DNA from 4 places in the Paenibacillus sp. fava2 genome. Region 4 is predicted to be linked to each of the others. Evidence: riboswitches for the same ligand, from Rfam matches in the RefSeq annotation. Region 4 holds a riboswitch; each other region holds the start of a gene.

Region 1 (3,723 bases), 810 kb from region 4:
TCAACTGTAGAACCGTTGCATACCGATTGTGCCATCAGGAAGCGGACATTACCCGCTGCCAGCAGTGTGCTGTTCGCAGCGCCCTCTCCATGAATATAAAGGTCTCCTCCGGAATGGAGCAGACTGTCCTCCGAGCAGGCAAGATCAAGCCGGACATTCCCCTCATGCATATGGAGAATCCCGTCACGAAGCTCCTCCAGCAGATCCAGAAAGGTGGTGATCACGGCGTCATTAATAAATTCAGTGAACTGTCCGGGATGCAGGAAGATCTCCAGCATATGCTTTAACTGCCCGGAATCAGCCGGAGCTGCAGGCTTGCCCTCGGCAAGCAGCTCCTGCAGCCCCTTCATCAGGCCGGGAAGATGGACGTATTTGCTCTCCAGCAGGAGCAGTATGACCAGCCCGTATTTCACGGGCTGCTGCCGGGAGCGGAGATTCTCCTCCAGGAGGAGGGCGGCGTTCCTGAGCAAGGACAGCTCATCAATCAGCTGTCCGGGAATTGTATACAGCCGGTGCTGTTTTGCCCCGCAGTCGCCGCAGTAGATGCGGCAGTCCGTTACTTTGCCGCGTATGATTACACTGCCGGTAGCGGCAATGACGGCATGACGGACATCGCCGAATATGTATACGTTTCCTAATGCCTCTATCGTGCAATGATCACCGATTCCACCCGGAAACATTACATCTCCTGCAAACCAAACTGCACTGTTAGCGGTGATCATACTCTTCTGCACTACATGCATATCGGGAAAATCAATGCTCATCATCCGGGTTCCCCAGCCTGTAATCCGCGGCCGGCCGTCACGGAGCGCAGCAATATCGCCGTTCGGGAGCAGCGAGTAGCAATCAGCAGGCTTCAGGATGATATCCTCCGGCGGGGGAGAGGGCAGAATGCTGCCGTAAACGTCAGAACCGGGCAAGCCTTCCTGCGGAGGCAGCCTGCGTGCCAGTATCCCGCCTGTCCGTACAGAAGGGATCCCTGGATAATCAAGTATATTCTCCGGATCAGGGACTTCACTGCTGCTGAATACTTCAGCGATAGACAGTCTGGCCAGGGGCTCAAGCCGTCCGTCTGTTCCCGGCAGCGGCGGTTTGCCCACTGCGATGCAGACCGGGAGATAAGTCGGATTATTCAGCTCGGCATACAAGGCAGGAATGTTGAGATTGGGAATGAAGGAGCTATTGGAGAGTTCGGCCAGAATCTGATTAACGGTCAGCCTGGAGAGCAGCAGATCATAGTTCGGCTCCGCCCGGACACAGACCTCAGCCGAAGCCGGGCAATTGACCAGCCTCCAGGCATACTTTTCGACCCGGTAGAGGGTAAAGTAGGCGCTTAGCCCGTCCTCAGAAACAGTAATCTGGTACTGCGGCTTCTCGCTGATTTCCCAGCTCAGATGGTCAGATGATGTAATGGCAACAGGCTCGGCTGCTTTGATCCGGTTAATCTTGAGGACAACAGGGTGAAGGGCAGAGATAACAGCAGCTTTGCCGCCGGGCAAGGGAGGTGTTATAAAAATCTGGTCATTCTGCACGATGATTCTCCCGTTCTTCTCCTCATTACCGGCTGTTCCAAACGGCTTGGAGCGGATGGAGGACTGTATGGGATCAGCAGTACTGAAGGCAGGCATGATACTGAACGCATGCCGTGGCTGTTCGAGAGTGTGGTTCGGCATTGTTATAACCTCGCTTCTAGTTTTATCAGAAACCGGCAGCCTGGCAGCCGTAAATGCGACAGCGCATTGTTAGGCCCATTGCTTTGCGTCCTGCCCTTTCGGACAGTTTGCCATTATACATGAGACATTGATAAACATTCAGCATGAGGTCATTTATTCGACTAGAATCGGCAATAAAAGATTCATAACTGGTGCTATAGTACTGAATTCCGACAAATGCTGCAAATAATCCTAATTTTAATACTTGTGCAGTGAGTTTTCAACTGTAAATTCATCCGAAAATTGCAGCTGGAGTACGGTGTAAGAGCCGGTATTGGGTCTTTATCTCCAGTCAGGCTCCGGGAGGCGGATTCTTAGCATGGAGGTTGACTCCGGACCTTTTTGGAGGAGACCCCAAAGCGTTAAGTGTTTATCCTAAAAAAGACCCTCCCAAGCTTAAAGCTTGTGGGAGAGTCCTTTGCTTCCGAGACGGATGCTGCGGGCGGATCCGCTTCTTACCGGAACGGCCGCTGCAGAAACGGCCGTATAATCGGCCTGTTCAATAACATCAAGCACCCGGTTCAGATGTGAAAAGACGGCGCCGAGATCGCGGATGGCTGTCAGCGGACATTCCGCCTGCAGCTCGGAGAACCAGGAGAGCTGCAGCTCCCGGGCCCGGCGCAGACATTCCGGCAGCGGCCGCCGGGCTTCGGCATCAGAAAGCGTCTTGGTGCCGTAGAGAGCGATGCAATCGGCTGCTGCAGCCATCACCTCATTCATCCGGTCCGAACCGGCGTAGTGGGCAGGCAGCAGGGTCAGCTCTTCAGCAATTTCCTGGATATAGAAATGAACCTTCTGCAGATGCGACGTGGCCTGGGTCAGCCCGCTCAGATCCTTGCGGCAGGGATAGTGCGACAGCGTGTACAGCAGCTCCTTCTGCAGGCTGCTGCTCTTCGCGAGCAGTCCGCCGGAGCGCTTCAGCATATCACGGGCCGGTTCACCGTTTCTGCCGCCCGAAGCGAGCCCACTTAATGAATCGGCCAGCAGCAGGCTTCCTTGAAGCGCCAGGCCCTTAACCTTGGCGAAGCCCTTGGGCGGGACAATAATCATATTGATCAACAGGGCGATGAGTACCCCGATCAGCGTCTCGGCAAGCCTCCATACGACATAATGGTCATGGTAGAAGGTAAGCGCGAGCACAGAGGTTACGCCGACCTGCGAGACGGCCTGGATGTTAATCCGGCAGGCGGTTGCAACGCCTATGCCAATCAGCAGAATCAGCAGGAGGGAGACGATTCCGACATCCAGGAAGCGTCCCACAATCAGGCTGACGGTTCCGCCGAGCACAATGCCAAGCAGCCGGTAACAGCCTTTTTCCAGGGAAGCCTTCACGGTGCCCTGTGTAATCAGAATCGCAGCCAGCGGTGCGAAGTATAGGTAATTATCGCCATAAAGACTGTGGACGGCCAGCCATGATAGGGAGGCAGCCAGGGTAATGCGTATCATATAAAGGGATAATCCAAATTTCTCAAGGCGGTCCTGTAACCCCTCGTTCATGTCGGTCATCTTCTTTCGTAAAAGGAGGAATTTTCAAGCTGTTTTCAGCCGTTTTCATTATAGCACTTCAGCCGGAGTGTGCAGCGGATAGATTTTACGAACTTGTTAAGATTCAGCCGGAGTTTTTACATTCTATGTTATCGCATATATGGGATTCATCCGATATGCTATATAATATGAAATGTTGTCGAAGCAGGGGCGGGATTGTCGGTACCGGCGGGGCTATGCCTGGAAGGAACCGATTGCGCACTGTCAGATAAGGGTAAAATAGGTTGTAATACATAAGGTAAGGGAGGTTGTTAGCTATAGCTACCCCGGAAGGCACTATTATTTCTTTTGACCAGGTTACTAAGCAATATGATGATGAGGAGGCCGTGTTGAAAGGCGTCAGCTTCGAGATCGAACGCGGCAAATTTTATACACTGCTGGGCCCCTCCGGCTGCGGCAAGACAACCATTCTGCGTCTGATTGCCGGCTTTGCCGAACCGACAGAAGGTTCGATTTATCTGAACGG
Region 2 (3,723 bases), 2.8 Mb from region 4:
CAAAAGGAAATTGAGCTCGGCCTGCTGATGGACCAGGAGATCGAAACGCAGATTGAAGCAGCCAGGGTGCGCGGAGAAGAGGAAGAGAAAGTGCGGTTTATTACCGAGGAGGTGCTGTTCCCGCTCCGCCAGCGGGTCATGGATCTGCAGCAGATGCTGGTGGTTAACCAGCAGGGAATTATGGCGATCGAGGTGGTCATCCGCAACAACAAGGAGCTGATCCGCGGCGTGGACAGAGCCAGAAACGTGACCGTCTCGGCCCTCAAAATATCAGTTACAGTCGCAAGCGCCCTATACAACCAGAAGATTGTCCTGAAAAAAATTGAGCTATTGAACCAGACCACAGACACCCTGATCAGCGGCACGTCAAGAATGCTGAGAGAACAAGGCGCAGCCATTCACAAGCAGTCGCTGGAAACCAGTATCTCTGCCGATACATTAAAGCAGGCATTCACCGACGTATTAACCGCCCTCGACTCCATAAGCACCTACAAGCAGGAGGCTCTGCCCAAGATGCGTGAGACGATCAGCCAGTTCCGCGAATTGGCCGACAATGGAGAGAAACAGATTCTCCGGCTGGAAAAAGGCTCGACACTCGGCTTGTAATGCATGAACTCAGCGATTCCTCCCTGCCTCCCTGAGGTAATAAGCCTTAGGGAGGTGTACATATGCACAAATCAACCCGTAGACATATCCTGCTAGCTGTCATGTGTCTTTTTTTGCCGCCTGTTCTGGTGCTGGTCTCCTTAACCCCTGAGGCAGCAGCTGCCGGGTTTGCGGCTTCCTGGCCGTATAAGGCCGACCGCCTGGAGTCCAGTCAGATGGTTGTCGTAACGGCCTCTTCTTCACGCTCCACTACAGGAGTCCTTTCATTACGCGAGAATCGTAGCGGAAGCTGGAAGACGGTGCTATCAGGCATACCGGTAACGCTGGGTGCAGGCGGCATCGGCAAAACAAAAGAAGGCGACAAGCGCACGCCCTCAGGGGTCTTCAGGCTCGGGGAGGCTTTCGGCTCCGCTGCTGGTCCGGAAGGCCTCAAACTCCCGTACAGCAAAGTCGGCAGCCGGGACTACTGGATTGATGACCCCGGCTCTGCCGAATACAATAAGCGGGTCACCTTTACCGGAGATCCCGGGAGCCGCTGGGCGTCCTACGAACGTCTCCTGCACCCGCTGTATAAGTATGCCGTCGTCGTAAGGTAAAATGATGAACCGGTCGTGCCCGGCAAGGGCAGTGCAATCTTTTTGCATATCTGGAGAGGAGCCGGCCAGCCAACTGCCGGCTGCATCGCCATGTCTGAGAGCAATCTGCTGAAGCTGATGAAGCAGCTGGATCCTGAGCTGTCACCCGCGATTGCCATCGGAATCGCAAACTGATATAGTCCCGTCACTGCGGGGAAAAGAATGAAGCCTGCGCAGTCTGCGCAGGCTTCTTAATGGTTCTGCTATAGTAATAATCCGGGTTAGAGTCTCCACAGTGTAGCACAGCTTGTAATCCCTGCACCGACCGACCACATGAAGAACAAATCACCGGGTACGAGTGTCCCGTCCTTGATGGCATGATGCAGGGTAATGAACGGGCTGCTGGTCCCTGTATACCCGTAAATATCACCTATATAAGGAAATTTGGCTTCATCCTCCTGCAGCTTGCCGGCAATCTCTTTGATCACTGAAAGGTTCAGCTGGCTGAGAATGTAGTGCTTAACCTCTCTTTTGGCATATCCGTGTTTATGGAGCAGGCTTTCAATATTGGTCACTGCTGTAGGGAATGCCACATTGACATTATACTCGGGATGCAGATAGATCTTTTTTTCCTCAAGCGTAAGATGCTCTCCGAACATCTGGGTCATACCGGCAGACGGAAACAGCATGTCTTCCGCCTTTTGCGTATTGGTATAATAAGCGGAATCAATCAGTCCGGAGTCCCCTTCCTCTACCCGTTCCAGCAGAACCGCGCAGGCAGCATCCCCGCAAAGTCCTTTTGAAGCCAGATCCCCTTCTTTATAAAAGCGGGCGATCTGCTCAGAGCCGACAACCAGCGCATACCTTACTCCGGGATTGGTCATCATCGAACGGGCTGCCTGGTCTGCGGCGACTACCATTCCCACGCAGTTCGCATTGCTGTCGTATACAATACAGGACTGTTTCCCCCCGATTGCCTGGTGCAGCAGGGCAGCGTCAGTCGGCGCACTGTATTCATGGGTGCCCGAGGAGACAACGATCATATCGAGATCCTCTCCGCCAAGCCCGCTGCCCGCAAGCAGCGCTTTAGAGGCTTGAATGGCCATATACAGCGTGCTTTCTTCATAGGTGGTCGCATAATAACGATCCTTACGGCCAAAATACTCCCAAATACCAATAAGCTTGTCTGCAGCTTCGCCAGCCTGTTCAGCCAATTGTGCATTGCTAACTTTGAATGGCGGATGGTACACTTCAGTTCCTGCAATCCTTACGTTAACCATATCGGCCCACCTTTGTTAGTGTATTTGTTATTTTGTCAGCATGATACGTTAGAGCCGTCCGGTCTCTTGCGGGTCTGAGCTAGCCTTTTACAATAGCCCACGCTTCGTCCACAGTATCTACAAAATGGCCGTTAAAGCTGGCTTTTGGCGCTACTCGCTGCAATTGCGACTTGGCCACCACTTTAACCGGATTGACGAGAACGGCATGCTTGAAGCTGTTATACATCACGTAGCAGCGTTCAAGCACCGGCAGAATTTCTGCTTTGAAGGGTGCCATGTCCGTGCAGTCAATGATCAGCGACATCTCCTTCAGCGGCAGATGCGGCATCTGGGCTTCGAAAATATCCACCTCTTTAATGGTCTCTTCGAGGTCGGCAAACCCGTGCAGGCTGATAAAAATTGTATTCCATTCAGGGTGCATAGTTGTTTCTGCTATCATCTTAAGGACATCTCCAGTTCTGTTTGTTTGATAAAAGGAAGCAAAGGTATGAATCTTTCAGAATGTGTTCAACAGTTTTCAATAGTGATCAAAACAGGTCAAAGCGCTCCTGCCGGGCAGGCTGTTTCTGTATTACAGCATGATTGCAACTCTCCCTTGTTGTATTTAGACAACAAAAAAACCAAACTATATGAGCGTCCCCGCTGTCATGCCGCTGTTTCTGCGGTTTAGACCGGTGGCTTTGCGTCTTCCGCCTTTCGGCGGAGTTGCCTTTGTTCATCAGCTGGCGCCTCTGAATTACAAACATATTTGGTATTAAGTGTCTAGCTTTATTTATAATTCTACATTCAAATTCCCTAATCCTGCTTGTAATAACCGAAAAATTCCCAAAGGAACAGATTGACTCCACCTGCTTCTTAAGTTAATATTATCCACAATATCAGTAACAACGTTGACAAAGGGTAAGTAACCCTGTATTAAGGACTTCAGAGAGCCGGTGGACGCTGCGAACCGGTGTCCGGCACAGGTGTGAATGGACTTTGTAGTTGCTTTTCCGAACCGTCTGCAAGGATGCAGTAGGGAAATGCCGGGAATCCCGCCGTTATCACGGGAGCGGTATCGAGCTTCACATCTTTTGTGGACTCCGCACCGTATTGACCAGACCGGATACCTGCAGATCAAGCAGCGAAGCGGTTAATTAAGGTGGCATAACGATAACTTCGTCCTTAGCGGACGGAGTTTTTTTATTTGCTGAAGGGGGTGATGGCCATGGAGGATGGCTGGTGGTGGCGACGGATTATCACAAAATATACCAGGAGGAATT
Region 3 (3,723 bases), 150 kb from region 4:
CCGTTCACCCTCTCAGGTCGGCTACGCATCGTCGCCTTGGTGAGCCGTTACCTCACCAACTAGCTAATGCGCCGCAGGCCCATCCCTTATCGACAGATTGCTCCGCCTTTTATCCTTCCCTCAGGCGAGGAAAGGGATTATCCGGTATTAGCTACCGTTTCCGGTAGTTATCCCAGGCTAAGGGGCAGGTTGCCTACGTGTTACTCACCCGTCCGCCGCTAAGCTCACCCCGAAGGATAAGCTCCGCTCGACTTGCATGTATTAGGCACGCCGCCAGCGTTCGTCCTGAGCCAGGATCAAACTCTCCAATAAAGTATTGAAAAGAGCGATTCGCTCATTTTGAAACATCTGACGAGAATTTACATTCTCAAGATGAATTTCTAAAGCGTACAAGACGCTGCGAAAATCATCAGTTTTGGAATCACCGAAGTGAATTCCGATACTCACTCGTTGTTCAGTTTTCAAAGATCAAGCTCGTTGTCGCTTTCGATGTTCTCGTCAGCAGCAACTCTTATATAATATCACGTTTGTTTCAGAAGCGCAAGCTTTTTTTTTGAAATCCATTTTTCAATCAATTTCAGTCAAACTTTGACGCGCTCTAACAACGCTTACCTATAATACCCCACATCACTGACAAAAAGCAACCCCTTAATCAAAAAAAAGACAACCTGCTAAATTATATTAGCAGGTTGTCTCAATGTCACCGTATTATCATGGTTCTTAGTAGAATTTAGCAGCGCTATATTTGCTCGCAACTTTAGTCAGGCCAACGTCTTTGTTGTTTTTAGCCAGGCCAGCGTCAACTGTAGTATCAATTGTTACCCATTTGCCATTAAGCAGAACTTCATTCCAAGCATGATATGTCGATACATAGCTTGTGTTACCCATTACAAGCTTTGTTGGAATGCCTTCACTGCGAAGCATAGTAGCGAACAAGGAAGCATAGTCATAGCAAATGCCTTTATTGGAGAGCAGTGTGCTGTCATTGTTAGGAATATAGTCCGGTGTTACAGTAGCAGCCAATGCGTTGTCATACTTAACATTTGCTACGATGTAGTTATAGATCGCTTTTACCTTAGCTTCATCTGTAGTCAAGCCTTTTGTAAGCTGTTTAGCTTTCAGTACTGCTTTATCGGAAGAGGTCCATTTCACGTTCTGTACGGAGCTCAAGTATACGGCGTTAGCATTGCTGAGTTTAAGCTCAACATCTTCGGAAGACACCACTTTATATTTGTTACCGGTTGTGTTCTCAAGAACAGATACTTTATAAGTGCCGTTGCCTTGCTGCAGCGGGAAGGATTCTGTCGACTGGGAAGCATACAGATTGTAAGTATAGCTGTTGCCGTCTTTCGTAATCATAACCTTGATACGTTTGTCAGCAGGTACATCATAGGATACTGCAACAACACCTTGATCGAGCTTCGATGTATTCAACCAGCTTGAGTCTGCAGTTGCAGCTGAAGCTGTGCTTGTCTGAACGGAAGTGACAACTACGAACAATGTTAACAGCATGAAATAAAATTTTTTCATGGATAAAACTCCTTTCGGTAGCTGGCTGCCATCCTTACGGGAAGGCCCTCTAGCTTTGCGTCCCTACCTTTCGATAGGTTTGCCATTATCGTGTGCAGCTTTATCTATCTCTTAATCTACCAAAAATACTAGATTTTGGATTGAATAGCCAACAAAAAAAGCCCTTCATTCGGTAGCTGGCTGCCATCCTTACGGGAAGGCCCTTTAGCTTTGCGTCCCTACCTTTCGATAGGTTTGCCGTTATCGTGTGTGCTTTTATAGTTATATACTACCATATATTCGCCCAGATACAAGACCTATTTTACTAGAATTTCAGCATTTTTCAATAAAATTTTCGTTAATTCGCGCTGAATCCTTTTTTGTCTGTTTTCAAGAAAGCTTAGCATGAATAATCAGCCGGTGAGTCGGGTTAACCAGCGGATCACAGGTGATTAGGGTCAGGATTTTATCTTCCCCATTGCCGTTCAACACCGACACATCCGTCGGCTCCACTATAGAAATATCATATACTACGTACTGATACTCCTCTGCACTCGTCTTTATCTTGATGGTGTCCCCGATCTTTACTTCATCCAGCCTGTTAAAAAGCCTGCCGGCTGTTCTGGATCTGTGCGCAGCTATAGCCGCATTGCCTACCTCACCCAGCGGAGCCGTCTCCTTCATATGGGCGGCAGCATGCTTCATATTCGCCTTTGTCGCACCTTCAAGAACAGGAAGCTTCAGATCGATCCGGTCAATCTCAATGATTCCGGTGATTTTGCCGCCCACAGCAATCTCTTCAACGGGCTCCGCAGAAGGCTGTACCTCCTCCTCCTGCACCGACTCTTCAGCCAGCAGCTGGGTCACCTCCGCATAGGGCTTTTGCAGATCCGGTCCGGCTGTTGGTGCCAGTTCGCTGTAGGCTTGTTCAGCTTCCTCCAGCAGTTTAGCCTGCTGCCTGTCGTTGTACCACTCGCTTGCTTTGGGATACAGCATAATAAGGACGCCCGCCAAAATAATCAAATAGGAAAACTTGCGCATGAACATCCCCCTTTATATTCTTGAACAGGGCAGTCCCTGTCCGGGTAATTGCCTAGAACACCCACATACGGCTTCCGAAAAAGTTGATAATTACCGTTACGAACGTAACGAACACCTTGGCTATCAGCACCTGAATGCCGAAGCTGTCCGTCAGAAAATGCATCAGCAGCACCGAAATACCCAGCACGGCCAGATTGAGGATGATAAACCTCACCAGCTGGAGACGGTCAGAGCCGCGCTGGTTAGTTGCCCGGTCACGAAAGGTCACCTTTTTGTTCCAGAAAAAACTATTCGCTGTCCCTGCACTATAAGAAATGACCTGCGCTGGAGCGTTCATCATCCCCAGTGAATGCAGCAGTGTAAATACTGCAAAATCTATCAAGGTATTAAGCAAACCTACGGCGTTGAACTTTAGGAACTGGATAAACCCAGCGTTCAGTCTGTTACTTTTCATAACGTTTGCCTTCCCGTAGGTCCGGATATTCTCCGTCCTCGTACCCTCTCGTTTCCCTTACAATATACAGCGGCCGGTCTTTGGATTCATCATAGATCCGTCCGATGTATTCTCCGATTACCCCCAGCAGCATCAGCACGATGCCGTTAAATAGCAGATTGACGCCGACAATAGAGGTCCAGCCGGGAACTGCCCACGTCGTGAACAGCTTCTGAAACAAGATGAAGAAGAGATATAAGAAACTGGAGAAGGCCAAAAAGAATCCGACATAGGATGCTATTTTGAGCGGTTTATGGGAAAAGGAGGTGATGCCGTCCAGCGCAAACCGGACCATTTTCTTCAGCGGATACTTAGTTTCTCCGGCAAAACGCTCCTCACGCACATATTCGACCATCGTCTGGCGGAAGCCTACCCAGCTTACCAGCCCCCGGACATAACGATTTTTCTCCTTCAGGCCGCGCAGCACATCGCATACTTTGCGGTCAATCAGCCGGAAATCGCCTGTATCAGTCGGAATCTCCACGCTCGTCATGCTGCTCAGCAGACGGTAAAAGAGCTTGGCGGTTACCTTCTTGAACAGCGTCTCCCCATGGCGTTTAAGCCGCTTGGCATAGACAACCTCGTAGCCTTCCTTCCATTTCGCAATCATCTGCAGGATAACCTCCGGCGGGTCCTGAAGGTCGGCATCGATGACCACCACCGCCTGCCCTTCAGCATAG
Region 4 (3,723 bases):
GCTGGAACTACAACAATTGATGCTGCGCGGTGTTCCGGATTTTACCGGTTGCCGCGCTTTTCTTCTATATATAGGAGAAAAAAATGCCGTACAAAATGGTATGTATCGGGTGCCCGGCGGGTATCTTCTTAATATAGATCAGAGGTCAGGAAGGAGCGAATGCATAGGAAATGGGCAGTCTCCTAATTGCGTGGCTTTGTATGATATGTCTGTTTTTTACCTTCAGAGATAAGGTGAGCCGGAAAATTCTTTATCCTGTAGCGCTGGTCGTAGTGATCAGCACTTTGGGCTGCTGGACCATTTTAATGTAATTTTTAGCTTGCTATCAGCTTATTTTCAGGTAGATCCTTTATAGTGAATATACCAGACACCCCCCAGTGTTATATGGTACCCTGCAGGTCTTGCCAACTCCCATGGCAAGGCCTTTTTGTTTGCAACATAATATTTTAAAATAACAGTAATAATGTGATATTTTTCACAATAAAATATTTAGAATTGTTTTATATTGAATTTGAAATACTAAGGATAAGAATAATGCAGTTAAAAAAGGAGAATGATGATGAATCACGAAGGAAGTCTCCGCCGCGGTCTGGTGTTTGGCCTGTTTTTAAGTATTCCGCTCTGGATGTCAATGATCGGCTGGCTGCAGCTGTTATAATATTAAACCCACGCAAAGAACGAAGACTGTCTGCGGAGTGATCCGCGGGGAGTCTTTTTTACTTAAATCGGGAATATAATAATCTCAATAATAAGTAGTTCAAAACTACTAGAATGAAAATATTTTAAATACAACAATTTTAAGTAAATGAGTACGGGTATTCCTGAGCATGAGAGAGAATCAGTTGGAGAATAGATAGAATTATAGTGCTTTTCTGCATATAATCCGCCGTACAGGCTCTTTTTTGAAAAATTCCTAATGTTATTGGCAAAATATTATAAGGAATAGATTGACAATACAGAGGATCAGGGAATACACTGAGTTTAGTTCTAAAGTAACAAATGTCATAGACTATTTTCTCTATTACCAATTACATACCTTCTCATGTATAATCGCAAACCGCGCGAAAGTGCGGGACGCAAAGTCAGGAGTCTACAGCCTTTGAGAGAGGGCTATGATCGTCCGGCCGCCATGGAGCTTGTCTTCCTGGCGGTTTTTTTTATTTTTCAGGTGAAGGTGCTGCTATAACCAAAATTTATATCGCATCTTACGGGGGGATTATTAATGAAACGTAAATCTGTATTCAAATTATCTTTTGCACTGGCTATGTCTGCAGTCCTGCTGGTCGGCGGCTGGCTGGCTTCGGCCGGTCAGGGTGAAGTGAGAGCCGACAGTGCCCCCCTTCCGGGCGTTGCGGGTAAGTACAATGTGTTTATCCTTGGTGATCTCAAAGGCTACCATAGTGATTCTGAAGGCAGAATGGCTGCAGGCGGCAATATTACCCTTTCACAGGGCGGATATTCGGTAGGCCATAGCCTGAGTGCTGCGGAACGCTCAGAAATGGATTCGCTGGTGGCTGGCGGCAATCTGAGCTATGAGATGGGGGAAGTTAACGGTAACGCCGTGTACGGCGGCACTTATACAGGTTCAGGTAAACCGCGGGGCGGGACAGGAACCCTGCGGAAAGAAGCGAACGTTATTAACTTCGTCTCGGAGTTTGCCTTGCTCCGCGCTAAATCCCAGGAGCTTGCAGCTTTGACGGTGAACGGCAAGACTGAGGATAGCTATGGAAATATTAAATTGACCGGCACTGATCCTGTGCTGAATGTATTCTTGGTTTCAGGAAGCACGCTGACTGCCGCCAATGAGCTGCGGATTACTGCACCGGAGGGATCTACCGCTATCGTTAATATTGACGGAACTTCGGTCACGTTCAAGAACGGAAACGGGCTGACTGGCGTAAGCCAGAATAAGGTGCTTTATAACTTCCCGCAGGCAACGGCTCTGCGGCTGGAGAGTATCGGTGTAATGGGAACTGTGCTGGCACCAAACGCAGCGATTACCTTTAATAACGGGCAAATCAACGGGAGTATGATCGGTGCTTCCCTGGAAGGAAGCGGGGAATTCCATCATAAGCCATATACCGGCCGTGACAACGGAACCCCGGTAACACCAACAGCAACGCCAACGCCGGTTCCGACAAGCACAGCGACACCGGAGCCGACAACGGCACCGACAGCAACGCCGACGCCGGTACCGACAACAGCACCAACATCGACACCGACGGCAGCGCCGACAAGCACGCCAACGCCGGTACCTACTACAGCACCAACATCGACACCGACGGCAGCGCCGACAAGCACGCCGACGCCGGTACCTACTACAGCACCAACATCGACACCGACGGCAGCGCCGACAAGCACGCCGACGCCGGTACCTACTACAGCACCAACATCGACACCGACGGCAGCGCCGACAAGCACGCCGACGCCGGTACCTACTACAGCACCGACATCGACACCGACGGCAGCGCCGACAAGCACGCCGACGCCGGTACCGACTACAGCACCAACACCGACACCGACGGCAGCGCCGACAAGCACGCCGACGCCGGTACCAACAACAGCGCCAACACCGACGCCGACGGCAGCACCGACAAGCACGCCGACGCCGGTACCGACAACAGCACCAACACCGACGCCGACGGCAGCACCAACAAGCACGCCGACGCCGGTACCGACAACAGCACCAACACCGACGCCGACTTCAGGTACTCCGGCTACTGAAACGCCGGCAGCAACACCGACTTCAGGCACCTCTACAGCAGTACCGACAAGCGGTGTAACACCTGCTCCAACAGCACCGGCAACGGCTCTGCCGACGAGTGTAGTCGCTATTCCGGGCGGAACGCCGTTAACCCCGACCGGTCCGACTGTCATTGGAACGATAGTGACAGATGACGAACTGGCCATCGACGATAATCCTGTACCGCTTGGTCCAGGCGCAAGTGCAACGGCAGCCGCAGCTGGAGTGACAGTACCGCAGGCAACACCGGTGCCAAGTCCGACAGCCGGGCCGGGACCGGATGATGAAATTATTCTCGATGATGAAATTCCGCTGGGCGGTGTTACAGATCCCGGCACTACAGCAGCGGCAGCTGCTACATTGCCGCAGACCGGGGAATCGAGTCCCGCTCCGTATTACATTACAGGTCTGACGCTGGCCGCTTTGGGGCTGCTGTTAAGCAGAACCAGAACCGGCAAACGCAAAAGCTAGGAACAGTAAAGCCCGGCGGATGAACTAGAGATTCCGCCAGGAAGGCTTAAAGGCTGCTGCCGGAAGGGGTATAGCTCCGGGCAGCCTTTTTTATGCTGCTTTTCGCAAATGCCCATACGGCATGCTATACTTTGCAGACATTAGCAGCCGCAGGATATTAGGATATGGAACGGGCGGCTAACAAGCAGATGCTGATTGTAAGGAGGCGATACAGATGTGGATGATCATCATAGCAGCAATCATTATCATTGCAGCAGCCGGGCTGCTTTATGCCGGCTTTTTTTTCTACGGGGTGGCAATCCATCGTGCACCAAAAGAGTTTCTGGCTACCAGCCCGGATCTGAAGCTCGATCCGCCTGTTGCCGGGGCCTCCTGGGGTGAGGGGGCCGAGTGGGTTTCCCGCCAGCATTTCCGGGAGGTCCAGCTGGTATCGGATGACGGCCTGCAGCTTAAGGGTTATTTTCTTCCTTCTGAACGGGCAGAAGGCCGTACGGCTATTATTGCCCACG

What was found. A riboswitch is a leader RNA that binds a small molecule or an ion and turns the genes downstream of it on or off. The one in region 4 is predicted to bind cyclic di-GMP.
Region 1: another riboswitch for cyclic di-GMP. It lies ahead of AC4G46_RS30810 (flagellar assembly protein A); the one in region 4 lies ahead of AC4G46_RS02430 (choice-of-anchor A family protein).
Region 2: another riboswitch for cyclic di-GMP. It lies ahead of AC4G46_RS14315 (hypothetical protein); the one in region 4 lies ahead of AC4G46_RS02430 (choice-of-anchor A family protein).
Region 3: another riboswitch for cyclic di-GMP. It lies ahead of AC4G46_RS03125 (transglutaminase-like domain-containing protein); the one in region 4 lies ahead of AC4G46_RS02430 (choice-of-anchor A family protein).

The regions. Positions count from the first base shown of each region.
Region 1 covers NZ_CM177755.1:6,986,198-6,989,920, reverse strand. The annotation lists gene AC4G46_RS30810 (flagellar assembly protein A) at 1-1,673, opposite strand, end outside; cyclic di-GMP riboswitch class I at 1,705-1,795, opposite strand; gene AC4G46_RS30805 (FUSC family protein) at 2,109-3,209, opposite strand; gene AC4G46_RS30800 (ABC transporter ATP-binding protein) at 3,506-3,723, shown strand, end outside.
Region 2 covers NZ_CM177755.1:3,340,133-3,343,855, reverse strand. The annotation lists gene AC4G46_RS14335 (toxic anion resistance protein) at 1-606, shown strand, start outside; gene AC4G46_RS14330 (hypothetical protein) at 669-1,202, shown strand; gene AC4G46_RS14325 (hypothetical protein) at 1,218-1,376, shown strand; gene AC4G46_RS14320 (ketoacyl-ACP synthase III) at 1,463-2,461, opposite strand; gene AC4G46_RS14315 (hypothetical protein) at 2,541-2,900, opposite strand; gene AC4G46_RS14310 (hypothetical protein) at 2,949-3,131, shown strand; cyclic di-GMP riboswitch class I at 3,091-3,181, opposite strand; T-box leader at 3,343-3,630, shown strand.
Region 3 covers NZ_CM177755.1:678,495-682,217, reverse strand. The annotation lists rRNA gene AC4G46_RS03130 (16S ribosomal RNA) at 1-312, opposite strand, end outside; gene AC4G46_RS03125 (transglutaminase-like domain-containing protein) at 721-1,530, opposite strand; cyclic di-GMP riboswitch class I at 1,544-1,624, opposite strand; cyclic di-GMP riboswitch class I at 1,699-1,779, opposite strand; gene AC4G46_RS03120 (class D sortase) at 1,900-2,550, opposite strand; gene AC4G46_RS03115 (GtrA family protein) at 2,603-3,004, opposite strand; gene AC4G46_RS03110 (glycosyltransferase family 2 protein) at 2,994-3,723, opposite strand, start outside.
Region 4 covers NZ_CM177755.1:523,906-527,628, forward strand. The annotation lists cyclic di-GMP riboswitch class I at 1,042-1,132, shown strand; gene AC4G46_RS02430 (choice-of-anchor A family protein) at 1,223-3,214, shown strand; gene AC4G46_RS02435 (alpha/beta hydrolase) at 3,435-3,723, shown strand, end outside.